3 regions of the Ligilactobacillus sp. LYQ60 genome follow, and region 1 is predicted to be linked to each of the others. Evidence: riboswitches for the same ligand, from Rfam matches in the RefSeq annotation. Region 1 holds a riboswitch; each other region holds the start of a gene.
What was found. Region 1 has a riboswitch for lysine ahead of yjeM (glutamate/gamma-aminobutyrate family transporter YjeM). Riboswitches for the same ligand answer to the same signal wherever they lie in the genome.

Region 1 (3,283 bases):
TATGCATGGTCCCCAATTTCAACCGGTGCAATAATGTTTGATCCGCTTCCGATGAACGAATAATCGCCAACATTCGTATGGTGTTTGTTTTCACCATCGTAGTTAACGAAGACCGTCCCACATCCAATATTAATTTCTTTCCCCAGGGTGGCATCCCCAACATAGGTAAGGTGCCCCACCTTGGTGTTTTGACCAATCTGCGCGTTCTTAACTTCGCAGAAGTTTCCGATATGAACCCCTTCACCAATCTCTGCCTTTGGCCGGAGGTGACTGTACGGTCCAATATTACTATCCTTATGCATTACCGCATTTTCAAGGAATGATGCCGTTACCGTTACGCCATTCTCAATGACACTATCCCGAATCTCGGAGTGCGCACCAACCACACAATCACTCCCAATGATTGTCTTCCCTTTAAGCACCACCCCAGGTTCAATTACAGTATCGTTCCCAATCTGGACATCCGCATCAATGTACGTGGTCGCTGGGTCGATCATGGTAACCCCGTTTTGCATGTGGTGGGTGTTAATTCGCTGCTGCATCACCCGCGTTGCGTTTGCCAGCGCCACCCGATCATTAACGCCCATTGATTCCGTGAAGTCGTCCATTTGGAAGGCGTCGACCTGTTTACCAGCCTGTTTTAAGATACCAATGACATCCGTGAGGTAGTACTCACCCTGCGCGTTATCGTTGGATAACTGGTGAAGTGCGGCAAATAATTCCTTATTATCAAAACAATACACACCCGTGTTAATTTCCTGAACAGCTGCTTCTTCTGAAGTTGCGTCCTTCTGTTCAACAATCTTGGCAACCGTTTCATCCGCATTCCGGATAATCCGTCCATAGCCAAACGGTTGTTCCGTATGCGCCGTTAAAACCGTGGCTGCCGCTCCTTGTTGCTCGTGGTAAGCAAACAACTGTTTAAACGTCGTCGCGGTAAATAATGGGGTATCACCACACGTTACGAGGGTAACGCCATCCTTGGGACCCAAAACATCCTCCGCTTGCATCACGGCGTGCCCCGTTCCAAGCTGTTCCGCCTGCAAAGCATAGGTGGTTCGCTCACCAAGAAGGCGCTTAACCTGATCCGCACCGTGACCAACAATAGTCACAATCTGGTCAATTCCAACCTGCTCCAGTTGAGTTAATACGTGATCAACCATTGCCCTCCCACAAACGGGGTGGAGGACCTTATATAACTTCGACTTCATTCGGGTTCCCTGACCTGCTGCTAAAATCACTGCATATTTCTCTGTCATAATTCCTCAAATCCTTTATTAACTAACTAATCTTAATCTTACTCCATGTCCTGAAGAGACGCAATTTTAGCTTCAAATCATAATTCCAACATTTAATAGAATAATTGAAAAAATATTCGCCTTTCCTTGACGATCACGAATGAACGTAGTATAAAGTTGGTAAATAAGGTAATAGAGGTCGCGACCAATAAGAGTACCTTTTCGGAGGCTTGCCCACGCCGATGATGAAAAGCGAAAGGAGCGGTTGCCGAAGCATCAGTTCTTGGGATGAGCTGAGTGCTGGGACGTAGTTGAATAAGCTACGGACTGTCGCAGTAATGCGGAGCGCTATTCACACGGAACGGATAAACCCCTCCTGGTGCATGTGGTGCCCGGAGGGGTTTTCTTCACCAGTAGTGTTAGCCAACCTTTATTAATTATTTAATCCAATTAATTAAGGAGCGGTTACTGATGGAAAACAGTCAACGCAAAATGTCAATGTGGAGCCTGGTCTTAATGATCTTTGCCGCCATTTATGGGCTTGGTAATACGACCGTCGGCTTCTACCAAATGGGATACGGTGCAATGCTCTGGTACGTTTTAGGGGCACTATTCTTCTTCATCCCTAGTTCACTTATGTTCGCGGAATATGGTTCCGCCCTCCAAGACAGCCAAGGAGGAATCTACTCGTGGCTCCAAGCTAGCATCGGCGAAAAGCCCGCGTTCATCGGAACTTTTATCTGGTACGCAGCATGGGTTATCTGGCTGGTGACAAACTTCTCAACGATTTCAGTTTCAATCTCGGGGGCTATTTTTGGAAGGGATACTACCCAGTCATGGCACCTCTTCGGATTAACGTCCAACCAAACACTTGGGTTAATCGGAATTACCCTCCTCGTCTTCGCGACGTTCGTATCAACCCGCGGGTTTGATAAGATTGAAAAAATCGCCAGTTTCTGTGGAACGTTTATTATTGGAGTAGCCATCTTCTTTCTTATTGTCAGTGCTATCTACCTGGTAGTCGTTCATGGTCACCTCGCTCAACCATTAACCACCCAGAGTATGGTAAGATCCCCGAATCCCGCATTCGGCTCACCCATCGCACTAATGTCGTTCTTTGTTTACGCGGTCTTTGCGTATGGCGGAATGGAAACGATGGGCAGCACCATCGATAAGGTAAAGGACCCAGACAAAAATTTCCCACGGGGGATTATCATTGCCGCTATCGGCATGATTGTAATCTACTGCATCGGTGTCCTTGCTTGGGGGGTTACCGCTAACTGGCACCGGGTTTTAAGTGGCAGCAACGTTGACCTAGGGAACATTACCCTGGTATTAATGAGTAACCTTGGATATTCAATTGCGCACACTCTTCTCCACACATCCGTTGCCACCGCAAAAATATGGGGATTATGGGCCGACCGGATTATCGGGATTGAAGAAATCTTTTCAATTTTTGGGGCCATCTTCATCCTCATCTACTCCCCGTTAAAGACAATGATTATTGGAACCCCGCAACGGTTATGGCCAACTAAACTCACCAAGCTCAATGAACACGGAATGCCAGCAACTGCCATGTGGCTCCAAACCATTATGGTTGTGCTGATTATCCTCGGGGTTTCCTTTGGGGGTAAATCCGCGCAGGCATTCTACACTGTTCTGCAGGATATGAACAACGTCACAACCTCCGTGCCGTATCTCTTCTTGATTGCGGCCTTCCCGTTCTTTAAGAAACGGCATGACTTAGAACGGCCATTTGAGATCTACACCAACCGGGCATTGACCACAACAGTTTCGTTTATTAGCTGGACTACCGTTTTCATGGGGATCGTCTTTACGGTTATCCAACCACTCCTTCAACACGACCTTTATACCGCCTTCTGGACGGTCTTTGGCCCAGTCTTCTTCGGCATCGTTGGCTGGAGCTTCTACTCCCTAGCTGGTTACCGGCAGCGCCACCGAACTGCAACGGGAATCCCCGTTGCAGAAGAGCTAAACAGCAACGATTAGTTACCATAATAAAAAATGAGGGTGTGATGAATGTC
Region 2 (3,283 bases), on a different contig from region 1:
GAGGGCAAGTTCTGGAATTTGGTGCAACTGACGCCGAATTTGGACTAAATCATTATCCGTAAACTGTGTCATCAATCCAGCCCCCTTAATTCATCCTCAAGTGCTGTTTTGTTTGCCGTTCGGTTATCTTTCTTTTTAATAATCCGAGCTGGGACCCCAGCAACGACGGTGTTGGGAGCCACATCATGTGTCACCACTGCGCCTGCGGCAATGACTGCCCCGTAGCCAACCCGGACGCCTTCTAGTACAACTGCATTGGCGCCAACCATAACGTTGTCCTCAATAACAACTGGTTGCGCGCTTGCCGGTTCAATTACTCCGGCTAAAACGCTCCCCGCGCCAATATGACAATGCCGGCCGACTTGCGCTCGGCCCCCTAGGACTACGCCCATATCGATCATCGATTCTTCCCCGATTACAGCGCCGATGTTAATGATAGCCCCCATCATAATGACTGCCCGGTTTCCAATTTTAACCTGGTCCCGGATAATCGCTCCGGGTTCAATTCGAGCATCCGTGTCAATGTAGTCTAGCAGCGGAACGGCGCTATTTCGAGCAAGTACTTCGACGTGGGTTGTTTCAATTACTGTGGCATGCGCCGTAATAAAGGGCTTAATCTTTCCCCAATCACCAATCAAAATTGCCATGGTTGGTGTATGAAAACTGGTGATTTCTGCTGGGAACGTAACAGTCGTAAATTTTCCTTGAAGATAAACCCGAACGGGCGTTGTTTTAGGGGCGTTTCCAATGTAGTTAATTATTTCTTGGGTATTCATTTGCTTCATTTTTAATTACTCCCTTCATACGGCAAATCATTAATTACTAGTTGTGAATAGCTTTCACGTCGAATTACGAGTTGCGAATGTCCGCGCTGTGCAAAAACGACTGCCGGTCGGCAATTTCGGTTGTAATTAGATGCCATTGAATAACCATATGCGCCGGTTACTGGTATCGCCACAATGTCTCCTGCGGATAACGGTGCAATTCGTAAATCATCCACTAAAACATCTCCCGATTCGCAGTACTTTCCAACTAACCGAATCCGGTTAATTGCGGGGGCGGTTGGACATGCAGCATTTAATGCAGTGTAGTGGGCATCGTATAGGGCTGGTCGAATGTTATCGCCCATCCCCCCGTCGACGGCGACGTACGGTAATCTCCCGGGGAGGTGTTTTTCACTCCCCACGGTATATAGCGTAGTTCCGGCGGGACCAACGATGGCCCGCCCGGGTTCGACCCACAAGGCTGGCAGTGGCAAATGGGCTTGCTTAAAAGATTGTTTGACAGTGGTGGTAATTGTTTGAAGAATCGTCTTCACGGGAACCGGGTGCTCATCATTTGTATACTGAATGCCAAATCCCCCGCCAATATCAAGTACGGCGGGGATTACCGCAAAGTTACGGGCCCATTGTGCAATAAGGGTGCATAATCGGTTAATTTCCGTAACGAAGCCATCCGGTACAAAGATTTGTGAACCGATGTGAGCATGAACCCCAATGAAGTTCATGCGGGGACAGGCTAAAATCCACTGCAACGCGGTAGTTGCCTGCCCTGAAGCGAGATCGAACCCAAACTTACTGTCAATTTGGCCAGTCGTAATGTATCGATGAGTGTGTGCCTGTACCCCAGGCGTCACCCGAAGCATCACGTTGACCGTAGCGTTCTGGTTAGTCAAAACCTGCTTTAGTAAGTTAATTTCGTGGAAATTATCAATAACAATTGTTCCGACATGCTTGGTAATTGCAAATTCTAGCTCTGCTTTTGTTTTATTATTTCCGTGAAAACAAATTCGCTCCGGTGGGAAGTGAGCTTGAAGCGCAGTATAGAGTTCTCCCCCTGATACCACATCAACATGACACCCTAAACGGGCCATTAACTGGTAGATTGCGATACACGAGAATGCCTTACTTGCGTAACAAACGGCAGATGTGAGCTCCGAAGCGGCAAGTGTTTGTGTGAATTGAGAAACAGCCGCCTTAAGCTGGTCAACGTCGTATACGATTAGTGGCGTTCCGTATTTACGGGCAAGTGTCAGGGCATCACATCCCCCGAGCATTAAGTGACCAGTTGGCGTTGTTGCGAATTGGTGTGAAAATGACATTTTAATTCCCCCATACGTTTTGAGTACAGGGCGCTAAAAAAATCCCCCGTGTGCGCGTCACACAGGGGAATCTACGTAATCGTTAATTAAAATTAGTGTAGAAATCCGATGTCGATAGCGCCCCGCAAGCCTTTATTTTCTTGCGACAGTCTGAAGTCTCTTAAACTTCAACCCAGCAAACCAGAAATAAAATTCCCTTTCCAGCGCTTCGGCGACCGCTCCTTTCACTTGGGATCATCGTTCGGGAATAAACTAACCCAAGATACTGATATTGGCCGCGCCTCTTCGACTTGCTTTTAATCTACACTGCTATTTACTAAATGTCAATCGCTAATTGAAATTTAATTTTCATTATTTTTTTCTTCCTTAGATGGCACCACTATTTGTTATTTTTATTTTACTTTAGGTGTTGACAGCACCAAATGCGTTATTAAAATAATACGTAATCTTTCACAGAATTCTTATTTGGAGGGGAAATTACATGAAAGTCGTTAAGTTTGGGGGAAGTTCGCTCGCAGATGGGCCACACGTTGAGCAGGCAATCGCAATTATTAGGGAAGACCCGAAACGCCGAATAATGGTGGTATCTGCTCCCGGGAAACGTTCAGCCGATGATGTTAAGGTGACGGATTTATTAATTGCATACGCAACCGCCGTTCTTCACCGTGATGATTACGCTGCAATTCGGGAAGAAATTATTCACCGGTACTTCGAAATTGCTGCGTACTTTAATTTACCGCAAAGTGACTTACAGTTTATTCCACAAACGATTATTTCCTTAGCGGAGACTTCCTTCCCGAACGCAGACTATTTAATGGCCGCGTTTAAGGCTACTGGGGAACGGCTAACAGCCTTTCTGATCGCTGCCCTCCTCAACTATCAGAAGATTCCTGCTCGTTTCATTGATCCCAAAGAAGCGGGAATTGTTGTAAGTGATCAACATGGCCCCAATAATGCAACGGTTCTCCCTGAAACCTATGATCACCTGGTGCGGCTCCAAGCTTTCCAGGAAGTTTTGGTGGTTCCGGGATTTTACGGCTATACTTCTGCCGGAGAAATTGCCACGTTTTCTCGCGGGGGATCAGACATTACTGGCGCTATTATTGCGCGGGGAGTGGCAGCTGAATGCTACGAAAACTTTACGGACGTAGATGCGATTTATGCGGCCAATCCAGCAATTAT
Region 3 (3,283 bases), on a different contig from region 1:
GGTTAAGAGAGCCCCAATGACGGCCCCGCTGGCTGTGGCCACTTCTAAGAACATGGCAACCCGAAGGTTGATTAAGTCGTCTTTTAAAAAAGCGATGGTTGAACCAGAGCTGGTGGCAATCACCGCGATGATGCTTGCTCCGATAGCGTACTTAATGTTGAGCCCGAATAGGAGGGTGACAATTGGAGTGACAATCATTCCGCCCCCAATTCCAAGAATTGCGCCGAGCGTTCCGGCAAGGAACCCCACAAAAAGCATGATCGCTGCTGTTGTAATCATACGTAACGCTCCTTTTTATAAAATCACCTTCATTATACTCTTTTCAAAAAGACCGGCTGATTAAGTTTTGGTTCTGCTGCGGGTTAGTGCATAAAGTATGGTATATTGAAGGCAAACTGAAATATGACTAAGAACGGGTGAGGAGTTAATGTATACGTGTGAACGCTGTGGCCACCAGTTAGAAGGAAACCAAGACAAGTGTGCCTTTTGCGGTGCCCGGCAACAACGGGATAATGCTACGGGTGAAAAGAAAAAATGTAAGAAGTGTCACCGTGATATTCCGGTAAACGCTAATTTTTGTCCGTACTGTGGGGCGGATCAAGCATACCTCGATCCGAATGAACTCCACCAGGAAGAAGAGGAGGATCTCCAGGGAAAGACCGTGCAGGGTGACAGGCCAATTCGGGTGACAACAATCAATAGTGAGGAGGACCTTCAGCGGTTCTTGATGGAAATGCAGCAGCAAATGCAACGAGAACAGCAGCGGGTGCCACACCTTCCCCGAAATGAGTCAGCTGAACCGGGGATTATTCCTTCAACGAAGTTAATGATGCGGGATACGTTTGTTTTAGGAAAACGGATGGGCCGGGCAGATTTTTGGTGGGGAACGCTTGGATTGGTTTTATTGCTGGCCTGTTATACGGTGGTTGTTGGGCTAGGGGTTCAGCTGTTAGTTGAACTCGGAATTAGTAAAACACTTGCTCTTCGGGTTGGCTTTACCCTTGGAATGGCTGGAACAACGGCAGCTGTGATTTGTAACTTAACGGCTCAGGTTCGGCGGTTTCATGACGCTGAATTACCCGCGTTTTTCTTTCTTTTTATTATCCTGTTAGGGGATATTCCGCTGCTTTTATTGTGCATAAAGGGACAGGTAATTACTAATGATCGGTATACTTTTCAGGCTCCCCGGGAACGGATGATAGCGTTTGAACAGCACTTCCAGCAGCACCAGCAAGAAGCCAAACAAGAAGAGGAACAAGATGAAGCGGAGAACCGGGTGCGGAATGCGGGGAAACAGCATGATGAGCACCATGACGATCAAGATGAGTGAGTTAGGGATTGTATTTAAGCGCTAAGTTTGGTATTGTAACACTATCGAACAGAGGTTGCGGTAATCAGTAGTAACTTAGTTGAGGCAGGGGATTGCCATTGAAGCTAGGTGAAAGGGTGCACCGCCGAAGCCTTACCTGGATCCTCCCGGGTGAAGCTGGGCGTCTGGTTAAGAGCTGGACGACTGTCGCGGGTGACCGCGGAGCGCTATCGATATCCATGAATCAGAGATAACTGTGAAGTGAGTGGGGCGTAGTTCGAGGCTACGCCCTTTTTGGTGTTGATTAGTGTTTGCCTCAATAATATTACTGAGGAGGACGAACCCATGAAAAAGGATTCGCACGAATATTCACTAAAACGGGACTTAAAGACCCGGCATCTTTCGATGATTGCCCTCGGAGGAAGTATCGGGACGGGGCTGTTTGTCGCTTCGGGTTCCGCAATCTCTACGGCCGGCCCTGGAGGCGGGTTGATTGCCTACGTCGCAATTGGGGTGATGGTGTACTTCTTGATGACGTCACTGGGAGAAATGGCGACATACATGCCGGTGTCGGGATCATTTGCTACGTACACAAAGCGGTTTGTTGACCCGGCATTAGGCTTTGCGATGGGGTGGAATTACTGGTTTAACTGGGCAATCACTATTGCGGTTGATGTCTCAACGGCGGCATTGGTGCTGCAGTTCTGGTTCCCCCACGTTCCTAATTGGATTTTTAGTCTGGGCGCATTAAGCTTAGTCTTCTTGATTAACTTTCTCTCCGTTAGGTCGTACGGAGAGACAGAATACTGGTTATCCCTGGTAAAGATTGTTACCGTTATTGTTTTCTTGTTGGTTGGTTTTCTTACCATCTTAGGCATTATGGGAGGGGGCCATGCGGTTGGCCTTCGTAACTTCACATACAAGCAGGCCCCGTTTGTGGGCGGATTGCCGGCAATTCTCAACGTCTTTGTTGTTGCTGGATTCTCATTCCAGGGGACGGAACTTGTTGGGGTTACGGCTGGCGAATCAGCCACACCTGAAAAAAGTGTGCCGACAGCAATCAAGCAGGTTTTCTGGCGGATTCTGTTATTTTACATCCTGTCAATCTTTGTAATTGCTTGCATTATTCCGTATACCAGTCCGGATTTACTAGGTTCTTCGGCTAAGGATATTGCCATTAGCCCGTTCACGCTGGTCTTTAAACGGGTCGGGTTAGCCTCGGCGGCCTCCGTGATGAATGCGGTCATTCTTACGGCGGTTCTGTCATCGGCTAATTCGGGGATGTACGCATCAACCCGGATGTTAATGTCGCTGGGGCAAACCGGTGATGCTCCGCGGATTTTTGGCAAAGTGAACCAACGGGGAATTCCGCTCCCAGCGTTACTGGTAACAACATTGGTTGGGTTGGCCACGTTCTTGACGAGTATTTTTGGGCAAAAGGTTTATATTTTCTTAGTGGCTGCGAGCGGGTTAACCGGGTTTATTGCGTGGGTTGGAATTGCAATTTCACATTACCGGTTCCGGCGGGCATACGTTGCTCAGGGGAAGGACTTAAACGCTCTGAAGTACAAGGCAAAATGGTTCCCGTTTGGGCCGATTTTGGCGTTTGTAATGTGTATTTTAGTGATTGTGGGGCAAAATACTAAGGCGTTTACCCACCTTGACTGGTATCAAATTTTGATTACGTACATGTCGGTTCCGTTGTTCTTCGGACTGTTTTTCTACTACAAATTTAAGCATCATACGAAGTTAATTCCGCTCAAGGAAGTTGACCTGACGACGACCCGGGTAACGGAGAAGAAACAGGTTGACAAGTAGGCGGAGCGGATTATACTGAAACCAAAGCTAAAGTGTTAAACATCATAATTCGCCATAAGTAGGTTTTCAGAGACGGGGAATGGTGAGAGCTCCGAACCGAAACTCCAGCGAGTTAAGTATGGGCGGGTAATGCCGCACGGGAGACCGTTACCTTAG

Region 2: another riboswitch for lysine. It lies ahead of lysA (diaminopimelate decarboxylase); the one in region 1 lies ahead of yjeM (glutamate/gamma-aminobutyrate family transporter YjeM).
Region 3: another riboswitch for lysine. It lies ahead of ACI3EZ_RS02895 (amino acid permease); the one in region 1 lies ahead of yjeM (glutamate/gamma-aminobutyrate family transporter YjeM).

What each region holds. Positions count from the first base shown of each region.
Region 1 covers NZ_JBJFZV010000005.1:79,017-82,299, reverse strand. Annotated here, with positions in the region: gene glmU (bifunctional UDP-N-acetylglucosamine diphosphorylase/glucosamine-1-phosphate N-acetyltransferase GlmU) at 1-1,259, opposite strand, end outside; lysine riboswitch at 1,424-1,597, shown strand; gene yjeM (glutamate/gamma-aminobutyrate family transporter YjeM) at 1,710-3,248, shown strand.
Region 2 covers NZ_JBJFZV010000001.1:146,458-149,740, reverse strand. Annotated here, with positions in the region: gene ACI3EZ_RS00675 (N-acetyldiaminopimelate deacetylase) at 1-72, opposite strand, end outside; gene dapD (2,3,4,5-tetrahydropyridine-2,6-dicarboxylate N-acetyltransferase) at 72-785, opposite strand; gene lysA (diaminopimelate decarboxylase) at 788-2,101, opposite strand; lysine riboswitch at 2,208-2,395, opposite strand; gene ACI3EZ_RS00660 (aspartate kinase) at 2,583-3,283, shown strand, end outside.
Region 3 covers NZ_JBJFZV010000002.1:2,448-5,730, reverse strand. Annotated here, with positions in the region: gene ACI3EZ_RS02905 (sulfite exporter TauE/SafE family protein) at 1-279, opposite strand, end outside; gene ACI3EZ_RS02900 (zinc-ribbon domain-containing protein) at 428-1,330, shown strand; lysine riboswitch at 1,372-1,547, shown strand; gene ACI3EZ_RS02895 (amino acid permease) at 1,655-3,127, shown strand.